Regions from separate parts of the Pseudoduganella sp. GCM10020061 genome, predicted to be linked through region 2. Evidence: predicted binding sites of a transcription regulator. Region 2 holds the regulator's gene; each other region holds the start of a gene.
What was found. The regulator sigma-54, encoded in region 2, starts transcription at its own class of promoters, with help from an activator protein. The targets are predictions, from matches to a motif close to TGGCANGNAANCTGCTTT.
Positions count from the first base shown of each region.

Region 1: the regulator sigma-54 is predicted to act here: its motif matches at 1,207-1,224, upstream of ACFSQR_RS02465 (TldD/PmbA family protein).
Region 3: the regulator sigma-54 is predicted to act here: its motif matches at 1,317-1,334, upstream of prpB (methylisocitrate lyase).

Region 1 covers NZ_JBHUJS010000001.1:564,104-567,360, forward strand. Annotated here, with positions in the region: gene ACFSQR_RS02455 (serine hydrolase) at 1-125, shown strand, start outside; gene ACFSQR_RS02460 (class I SAM-dependent methyltransferase) at 218-1,009, opposite strand; gene ACFSQR_RS02465 (TldD/PmbA family protein) at 1,300-2,937, shown strand; gene ACFSQR_RS02470 (TldD/PmbA family protein) at 2,953-3,257, shown strand, end outside.
Region 2 covers NZ_JBHUJS010000001.1:697,249-700,505, reverse strand. Annotated here, with positions in the region: gene ACFSQR_RS03130 (enoyl-CoA hydratase/isomerase family protein) at 1-477, opposite strand, end outside; gene hpf (ribosome hibernation-promoting factor, HPF/YfiA family) at 596-946, opposite strand; gene ACFSQR_RS03120 (RNA polymerase factor sigma-54) at 1,028-2,497, opposite strand; gene lptB (LPS export ABC transporter ATP-binding protein) at 2,510-3,257, opposite strand, start outside.
Region 3 covers NZ_JBHUJS010000002.1:466,484-469,740, forward strand. Annotated here, with positions in the region: gene prpC (2-methylcitrate synthase) at 1-368, opposite strand, end outside; gene prpB (methylisocitrate lyase) at 386-1,273, opposite strand; gene prpR (propionate catabolism operon regulatory protein PrpR) at 1,597-3,192, shown strand.

The DNA.
Region 1 (3,257 bases), 130 kb from region 2:
TGACGTTTGCGCTGAACCCGGACGGCTCGATCGAGCGCATGAAGATGGCGCCGATTTCGTCGGAAACGGACTTCAGCTACGACTTCCAGGACCTGTCGTTCACGCCTGCCAAAAAAGCCAAGTAAGAAAAAAGGGACTGTCCCTTCGCGGGACAGTCCCCATTATCCAAGCGCAGGAAAGATCAGCGTACAGTCCCGCAGGGACAGTCCCCGCGGTCTTACTGCTTCACGAACTTGAGCGTCATGCGGTCGCTCTCGCCAATTGCCATGTATTTCTCGCGGTCGACATCCTTCAACGCGTACGACGGCGGCAGCGTCCACACGCCTTTCGGATGGTTCGCCGTGTCCTTCGGATTGGCATTCACTTCCGACTTGGCCGCCAGCTTGAAGCCCGCCGCTTCCACCGTCTTGATCACCCACGCCTCGTGCATGTAGCCCGACGACGCGCGCTCATCCTGCTTCATCGAGGCCGGCAGGCGGTGGTCCACCACGCCGAACACGCCACCCGGCTTGAGCACCGTGTGCACCGCCTTCAGCAGCTCGCGCATCTTCTCGTCGCCCTGGCCGATCCAGTTGTGCATGTTGCGGAAGGTGAGCACCATGTCGACGCTGCCGGCCGGCGCGATGTTGTACTGCTTGCCCGGATCGAACAGGCCTACCGCGACCTTGTCGTACACCGCCGGGTTGGAATCGATCTTCTTCTTGAACGCCATCGCGTAGCGGTTCTCCGGCTTCATCTCTTCGGCCGCGCCAATCAGCTTGCCCTTCTCGCGCAGGTAGGGAGCGAGGATCTCGGTGTACCAGCCGCCGCTCGGCTCCAGTTCGACTACCGTCATGTCGGGACGGATGCCGAAGAAGCTGAGCGTCTCGTACGGGTGGCGTGCGCTGTCGCGTGCGACGTTGGCGGGGGTGCGGTGCGCGCCTTCGATCGCGGCCTTGAGCGGGTCTTGCGCGTGGGCGGCGCCGGCGGCGCCAATGGCCATCATCGCAGCGAGGATCAGTCGTTTCATCGTTACTCCGTTCTTGTTGGTTAATCGATGACGGCGATCATCTGGCAAGCCTGCTGCTGCGTCAAGCGAATGTGTGCGGTGTATGCATGCATACGTGTCCGCGCGGCGGCGCCGGACAGCATGCGGACGTACGCGGACATGAGGCCGTCCATACAGTGTGCATACACCCTGTGAAGAGAATGAAACGGCTGCCCGTTTGGCACAAACTTTGCGTGGTAATTTCTCCGTTTTACTGCTAAGGTTGCCTGCGGTTTTTCGGTCCATCAAAGCAAAAAAGCACAGGAGACAGAATGGAACGTCGTACCTTTTTAAACATCGGCGGTATGGCCCTGGGATCGATGATGCTCCCGGTTGCCGGGCGCGTCATCGCTGCAGAAGAACTGGTCAAACCAGTCGATAACAAACTCAGGAAAGCACTCGCCGACACGGCGATGACGGCCGCCACGCAGGCTGGCGCGAGCTACTGCGACGTGCGCATCGGCCGCTACCTGAACCAGTTCATCACCACCCGCGACATGACGGTGCAGAACGTGGTGAACACCGAGTCCGCGGGCGTGGGCATCCGCGTGGTGGCCGGTGGCGCCTACGGCTTCGCCGCCACCAACGACATGACGCCGGACTCCGTGGCCAACGCCGCGCGCCAGGCCGTGGCGATCGCGAAGGCGAATGCGCGCCTGCAGTCCGAACCCGTGCGCCTCGCGCCGGTCAAGGGCGTGGGCGAAGTGAGCTGGGCGACCCCGATCAAGAAGGACTGGCGCCTCGTCCCGATCAAGGAAAAGGCCGATATGCTGCTGGCCGCGAACAAGGCCGGCATGGACGGCGGCGCGAACTTCATGCAGTCGATGCTGTTCCAGGTGAACCAGCAGAAGTACTTCGCTTCCACCGACGGCTCCTACATCGACCAGGACATCCACCGTCTGTGGCTGCCGCTCAGCGCCACCGCGGTCGACCGTGGCACCGGCAAGTTCCGCACCCGCCAGGGCCTGTCGGCGCCGGTGGGCATGGGCTACGAATACCTGGACGCCAAGCCGCACAACAAGATCAAGGCAGCAGGCGGCGTCGCCACGCTGTACAACGGCGCGTATGACGTGGTCGAAGACGCGCGCGCCGCAGGCATGCACGCCAAGCAGAAGCTCACCGCCAAGTCGGTCGAGCCGGGCAAGTACGACCTGGTGCTGTCGCCAGAACACATGTGGCTGACGATCCACGAGTCGGTCGGCCACCCGACGGAACTGGACCGCGTGCTCGGCTACGAAGCCAACTACGCCGGCACCAGCTTCGCCACGCTCGACAAGTGGCAGTCGAAGAACTTCAAGTACGGTTCCCCGATCGTCAACATCGAGGCCGACAAGGTGCGCCAGGGTTCGCTGGGCGCGGTCGGCTACGACGACGAAGGCGTGAAGACCAAGTCGTGGGACGTGATCAAGGACGGCGTGCTGGTGAGCTACCAGGCCACGCGCGACCAGGCGCACGTGCTGGGACTGGAAGAATCGCAGGGCTGCTCGTTCGCCGACAGCTGGAGCAGCGTGCAGTTCCAGCGCATGCCGAACATCTCGCTCAAGGCCGGCACGAAAAAGCTGACTCCGGACGAGATGATCAAGGACGTCAAGAAGGGTATCTACATCGTGGGCGCCGGCTCGTTCTCGATCGACCAGCAGCGCTACAACTTCCAGTTCGGCGGCCAGCTGTTCTACGAAATCAAGGACGGCAAGATCGCAGGCATGCTGGAGGACGTGGCTTACCAGTCCAACACCCAGGAATTCTGGAACGCCTGCTCGGCGATCTGCGACCAGAGCGACTGGCGCATGGATGGCTCCTTCTTCGATGGCAAAGGCCAGCCGTCGCAGGTATCGATGGTCTCGCACGGATCGTCCACCTCGCGCTTCAACGGCATCAACGTCATCAACACCGCACGCAAAATTGGCTAAGCAGGGAACACGCACATGAAATTTCTGACCCAAGAAGAAACCAAGCGCATTACCGACCGCGTAATGTCCTATACCAAGGCCGACCAGTGCCAGGTGTCGATCAACGGTTCGCGCGAAGGCAACATCCGCTTTGCGCGCAACGCCGTGTCGACCGCCGGCCTGGTGGAGAACACGCAGATGGGCGTGTCGGTCGCCTTCGGCAAGAAGCAGGGCACCGCCACCGTCAACGAGTTCGATGAGAAGTCGATCGAAAAAGCGGTGCGCCGCGCGGAAGACCTGGCGCGCCTGGCGCCGGAGAATCCGGAGTTCGTGCCGGCGGT
Region 2 (3,257 bases):
CGAGAGGAAGTAGCTGCCGCCCACATCCGGGAACAGGCCGATGTTCACCTCCGGCATGGCCATTTTCGTGCGTTCCGTGACGACGCGCACGCGTGCCTGCGGGCCGGCCTGCGCTATGCCCATGCCGCCGCCCATCACCACGCCATCCATCAGTGCGACGTAGGGCTTTTCGTAGTAGTGGATCAGGTGATTCAGCGCGTATTCTTCGGTGAAGAAGTCTTCCAGCAGCGCCGAGCCGCCCATCGGCGTGGCCTTGCCGGCTTCGAAGAAGAAGCGGATGTCGCCGCCCGCGCACAGCGCCTTCTCGCTGCTCGAACCCAGCACCACGGCCTGCACGCCGGGGTCGGCCTGCCACTGCAACAGCACGTCGGTCAGCGCGCGCACCATGTCGAGCGACAGCGAATTGAGGGCCTTGGGGCGGTCGAGCGTGATGAAGCCGATGCCGTTGGAGACGCGGGTCTGGACGTATTCAGTCATGGCGTGTAGTCGAAAAGGAAAGCGCTATTCTAGCGCAGCCCCACATTGAAAAAGGCACCCGGGGGTGCCTTCGGGAGCGCTCACGGCGCCCCATGCGCGGATGTTGTTATTCTGGTTTTCAGGCCGCGGACCTCTCGCCTTCCGGGATGTACTTGATGGACTCGTTATTGTGGTCCTGCACCCGGTCCTTATGCTTCATCACTTGCCTGTCCAGCTTATCCATCAAGGTGTCGATCGCTGCGTACAGGTCCTGCGCCTGGCTTTCCACGTGCACGGTCTTGCCGGACATGCGCAGGTTGACCTCCGCCTTCTGGCGTTTTTCCTTTTCGGTGAGGTTGTCGACGGAGAGGATGACGGCGATGTCGATCACATGATCGAAATGTCTGGTGATTCGCTCGAGCTTGCTTTGAACGTAGTCACGGATGGCGGAAGTTACTTCGAGATGGTGTCCACTGATGGTGAGATTCATACACACTCCTTGAAAGTTCACTTGCTCGTTCGTGCGCCCGGTGCGTAGAGGAACGCCCTGCTTACAGCTGCTACAGAGACTTTACAAAGATTTGCGCAGGCTGACGGGTGGGATCTTGAGTGCTTCGCGGTACTTGGCAACGGTGCGCCGCGCGATGACCATGCCCTGCTCCCCCAGCATCTCCGCAATCTTACTGTCGGATAAAGGATTTTTCGGGTCTTCTGCTCCCGTCAGTTGCACGATCAGAGCACGTATCGCCGTGGAGGAGGCTTCACCGCCTGCCTCGGTGGCGACATGGCTACCGAAGAAATATTTCAACTCAAACATGCCGTGCGGTGTCAGCATGAATTTCTGCGTTGTGACACGAGAAATAGTGCTCTCGTGTAAACCTAGTGTATCAGCTATTTCACGCAACACAAGGGGACGCATGGCGACCGCACCGTGCGAGAAAAAGTTCTTCTGCCGCTCCACGATGGCCTGCGCAACGCGCAGGATCGTATCGAAGCGCTGGCGCATGTTCTTGATCAGCCAGCGCGCCTCCTGGAGCTGCGCACCCATCTGCGCCTCGCCCTTGGCCTGCTTGAGCATGCTCGCGTAGACCTGGTTGATGCGCAGGCGCGGCATGACGTCCGGATTCAGTGTGACCGACCACCCGCCCTTGGCGCGCCGCACGATCACGTCCGGTACGACATAGTCTGACGCATCCGCGGCAAACGCGGCGCCCGGATGAGGATTGCACTGGCGGATGACGGCCTGCGCCTCGCGCAGGTCTTCGTCGTCGCAATCGAGGGCTTTTTTCAGCTTGCCGAAATCGCGCTGCGCGAACCAGGCCAGGTGCTGTTCGACGATCGTCAACGCCATGCGCCGCGTGACCATCGGCACGCGCTCCATGCGGCGGATCTGCAGCGCCAGGCATTCGGACGCACTGCGCGCGCCCACGCCAGGCGGATCGAAACTCTGCAGCAGCGCGAGCGCGGTGCGCAGTTCGCAGATGTCGATGTCCGCTTCCTGCGGGAGGCGCGCATGGATGTCCTCCAGCGCTTCGTCCAGGTAGCCATTGTCGTCGAGCGCATCGACGACCAGCTCCACCAGGACGCGGTCGCGCCCTTCCGGCACCGTCACGCGCGCCTGCTCCAGCAGGTGTTCGCGCAGCGTGGTCGCGCACGCTTCGAGCTGCATGCGTCCGTCGTCGTCCTCGGGGGCCTTGCCGCGCCCCGCGTCGCCCCAGTCGTCGCCGGAACTGTCGCTGTCGGCGGGCGCTTCGTAATCGTCGCCGGCGCCTTCCTGCGAGGCTTCCTGCCGCTCTCCCTGCGGCTCGCTGTTTTCCGTGGCGGTGGACGGCGTGCTGCTGGCAATGGCGCCATCGGCCAGCAGGCGCACCGAATGGTCGAGCGGATCGTCGAGGCGCTCGAGCAGGGGATTGTCGGCCAGCGCCTGCTCGAGCTCCTGGTGCAGCTCGAGCGTGGACAACTGCAGCAGGCGAATGGACTGCTGCAGTTGCGGCGTGAGCGCGAGATGCTGCGAAGTGCGCAGCTGCAGGCTTTGTTTCATGCGGCGGCGAGCTTACATGCGGAAGTGTTCACCCAGGTAGACGCGGCGTACCGACTCGTTCGAGATGATGTCGTCGGGACGACCCGACGCCAATACCGAACCCTGGTTGATGATATACGCCCGGTCGCAGATGCCAAGCGTTTCGCGCACATTGTGGTCGGTGATGAGCACTCCGATGCCGCGCTCCTTGAGGAATCGCACAATTCGTTGAATTTCAATGACCGCAATCGGGTCCACGCCGGCGAACGGCTCGTCCAGCAGCACGAAGCGCGGATTGGTCGCCAGCGCGCGTGCGATTTCGACCCGGCGGCGCTCGCCGCCGGACAGGGACAGCGCCGGATTCTCGCGCAGCTTTTCGATCTGCAATTCCGCCAGCAGGGTGTCGAGCCGCTCGTCGATGGCGTCGCCCTTGAGAGGCTTGCCGTGTTCGTCCTTCTGCAGTTCCAGCACGGCGCGGATGTTCTCCTCCACCGTGAGCTTGCGGAACACCGACGCTTCCTGCGGCAGGTAGGACAGGCCGAGCGTGGCGCGGCGGTGGATCGGCAGGCTGGAGATGTCCACGCCCGCCACTTCGATCGTTCCCGCGTCCGACGGCACCAGGCCGACGATCATGTAGAACGAGGTCGTCTTGCCGGCGCCGTTCGGGCCGAGCAGGCCGACCACTTCGCCGCATTCCACCTGCAGCGACACGTCGTGCACGACCATGCGCTTGCCGTAGGATTTCTGCAGGCCGCGTGCAATCAGGGTGCAGCCGCTGTTT
Region 3 (3,257 bases), on a different contig from region 2:
TCCTTCTCAGGCAGGGCGCAGCCCAGCGCCGATACGCCGGTGCGCATCACGTCCATCGGGTGCGCGCCGGCAGGCAGCGCTTCCAGCGCCAGCTTGACTGCCTGCGGCAGGCCGCGCAGCGATTTCAGCTTGCCCTTGTAGGCGGCCAGTTCGGCCACGTTCGGCAGCTTGCCGTGCACCAGCAGGTAGGCGATTTCTTCGAACTCGCAGGCGTCGGCCACGTCCAGGATGTCGTAGCCGCGGTAGTGCAGGTCGTTGCCGCTCTTGCCCACGGAGCACAGCGCGGTGTTACCGGCGGCGACGCCGGACAGTGCGACGGATTTCTTTGGCTTGAAGGCGACTGCTTCTGCTGCAGTTTTTTCGGTCATGGAAATTCTCCTGGGGTTTATTTGTTCTTGGCTTGTGCGAACAGCGCGTCGAGGTGCTGCTCGTACTTGTGGTAATCGATGCGGTCATACAGTTCGGCGCGGGTCTGCATCGTGTCGACCACGTTCTTCTGCGTGCCATCGCGGCGGATCGCGCCGTACACGTTTTCGGCCGCCTTGTTCATCGCGCGGAAAGCCGACAGGGGATACAGCACCAGGCCGACATCGGCCCCCTTCAGTTCCTCGACCGTGAACAGGGGCGTCGAGCCGAACTCGGTGATGTTGGCCAGGATTGGCACTTTAACCGCTTTCGCGAATTGCGAATACATCTCGAGGCTGGTGATCGCTTCCGGGAAGATCATGTCGGCGCCGGCTTCGACGCACGCCACGGCGCGGTCGATCGCCGCGTCCAGTCCTTCCACCGCCAGCGCGTCGGTGCGCGCCATGATCACGAAGTCCTCGTCGGTGCGCGCGTCGGCCGCGGCCTTGATGCGGTCCACCATCTCGCCCTTGCTGACGATTTCCTTGCCCGGACGGTGACCGCAGCGCTTGGCGCCGACCTGGTCTTCGATGTGGCAGGCAGCCGCGCCGAACTTGATCATCGAGCGCACGGTACGGGCGACGTTGAAGGCGGAAGCGCCAAAGCCCGTGTCCACGTCGACCAGCAGCGGCAGGTCGCACACGTCGGTAATGCGGCGCACGTCGGTCAGCACGTCGTCCAGGTTGGAAATGCCAAGGTCGGGCAGGCCCAGCGAACCGGCCGCGACGCCGCCGCCGGACAGGTAGATGGCCTTGAAGCCGGCGCGTTTTGCCAGCAGCGCGTGATTGGCGTTGATCGCGCCCACGACCTGCAGCGGCGATTCTTCCTGGACTGCGCGGCGGAACAGCGCGCCTGGTGTTGGTTTCATGCTTCTTCCCTTCAGGATGTTCGGGTGGGTAATGGGCAATATCACTGCAAGCATCGTGCCAGCAGCGAAACTGGCCTGCCCCTGTGCCTGATCAAAGACTTACAAGCGTTTGGGTCCAACTACGTATCTTACAGCGTTTCAGCTCGCAACATACGGTGCAACATGAAACAAAAATGAAACGTGGCAAGAAGCCTTCTGCGAGATGTCTCGCCGACCGGACGACTTTGGCAACTCCGGCACCACGCCTGCGGCCGGCGAACCATTGGAGCCTGAAACTGTTTCAAAATGAAACAAGACGGTGCGAAATACACTACACTTGAAACATGAACCCGAACAGCCGCCCTCCGTCCGCCAGCACCGACAAGCCGGTGATCTGGACCGTCTCAGTCTCCCGCCTCTCCGACCTGTTCCGCGACATCACGCTCGAGTACGACCACCTGGCGACGATCGAGCCGATCCATCTCGGCTTCGACGAGGCCGCGCGCCACATCCGCGAACGCATGGCGACCGAACGCTGCGACGTCGTGATCTCGGCCGGCTCGAACGCGGCCTACCTGAAGGGCCGCGTGTCGGCGCCGGTGGTGATCGCGAAAGCGTCCGGCTTCGACATCATGCAGGCGCTGGCGCGGGCGCGCAGCGTGTCCAACCGCATCGGCGTCATCACCTACCAGGAGCCGATGCCGCAACTGGCCGAGTTCACCGCCACTTTCGGCGTCGAGATCGCGCAACGCACGTATGTGACCGAAGAAGACGCGCGCGCGCAGATCAACGAGCTGAAGGCCGCCGGCATCCGCGTGATCGTGGGCGCCGGCCTGATCACCGACCTGGCCGAGGAAGCGGGACTGGACGCCGTGTTCGTGTATTCGGCCGCGTCGATCCGGCAAGCCTTCGACGATGCGCTCGAACTGGCGCGCCTGACCCAGCTGGAGGCGAACCGCGCGCGCCGCAATGCGGTGCCCGACACGCTCAGGGCGCGCCATGGCCTGAACGACCTGCGCGGCGACTCGCGCGCGATGGAATCGCTGCGCCAGTCCGTCGTGATGTACGCGCGCTCGCCGGCAACGGTGCTGATCCAGGGGGAAACGGGCACCGGCAAGGAGATGGTGGCACAGGCGATCCACCGCGAAGGTCCGCGCAGCCTGGGCGCCAACCGTCCCTTCGTCGCCGTGAACTGCGGCGCCATCGCCGAATCGCTGCTGGAGTCCGAACTGTTCGGCCACGAGGAAGGCGCGTTCACCGGCGCGCGGCGCGGCGGGCACGCCGGCTTGTTCGAAGCGGCCAACGGCGGCACCCTGTTCCTGGACGAGATCGGCGAAATGCCGCTGCCATTGCAGACACGCCTGCTGCGCGTGCTGGAGGAACGCGAAGTGGTGCGCGTCGGCGGCACGCGCCCGGTTCCCATCAATGTGCGGGTGATCAGCGCGACCCACTGCGATCTCGAAGCGCGCGTGCGCGAAGGCCGCTTCCGCGCCGACCTGTTCTACCGGCTGGCCGTGCTGCGCGTGGCGATCCCGCCGCTGCGCGAGCGCGCCTCCGACATCGGCGCGCTGGCCGGCTGGGCGCTCAAGGGCGCCATGGCGGCACTTGGCGCCCGGCCGCATCCGAATCTCGGCGCCGAGCTGCAGGCTTGCCTGCCGCTGCTGGAGCACTACCGCTGGCCCGGCAACGTACGCGAGCTGCGCAACCTGATGGAGCGGCTGGCGCTGTTCCTTGCCAACGAGCCGCTGCAGGCGCTGACGCCGGCCTTCCTGCAGTCGATCGCGCCGGAGTTGCGGGCGGCGCCGGATGCGCCCCAGCTGTCCAGGCGCCATGAGGAATCGGTGGAGGAAGTGCTGGCCCGTTTCGGCGGGCGCCGCGATGAAGCGGCCGCCTACCTGGGCATCAGCCGCACCACCCTCTGGCGCAAGCTCAAGCGGTAAGTTCCCTGCGTCCCTGCGTCTTGACAGCGGACGCATCGCCCGAACTTTCCCACGATCACGTTACA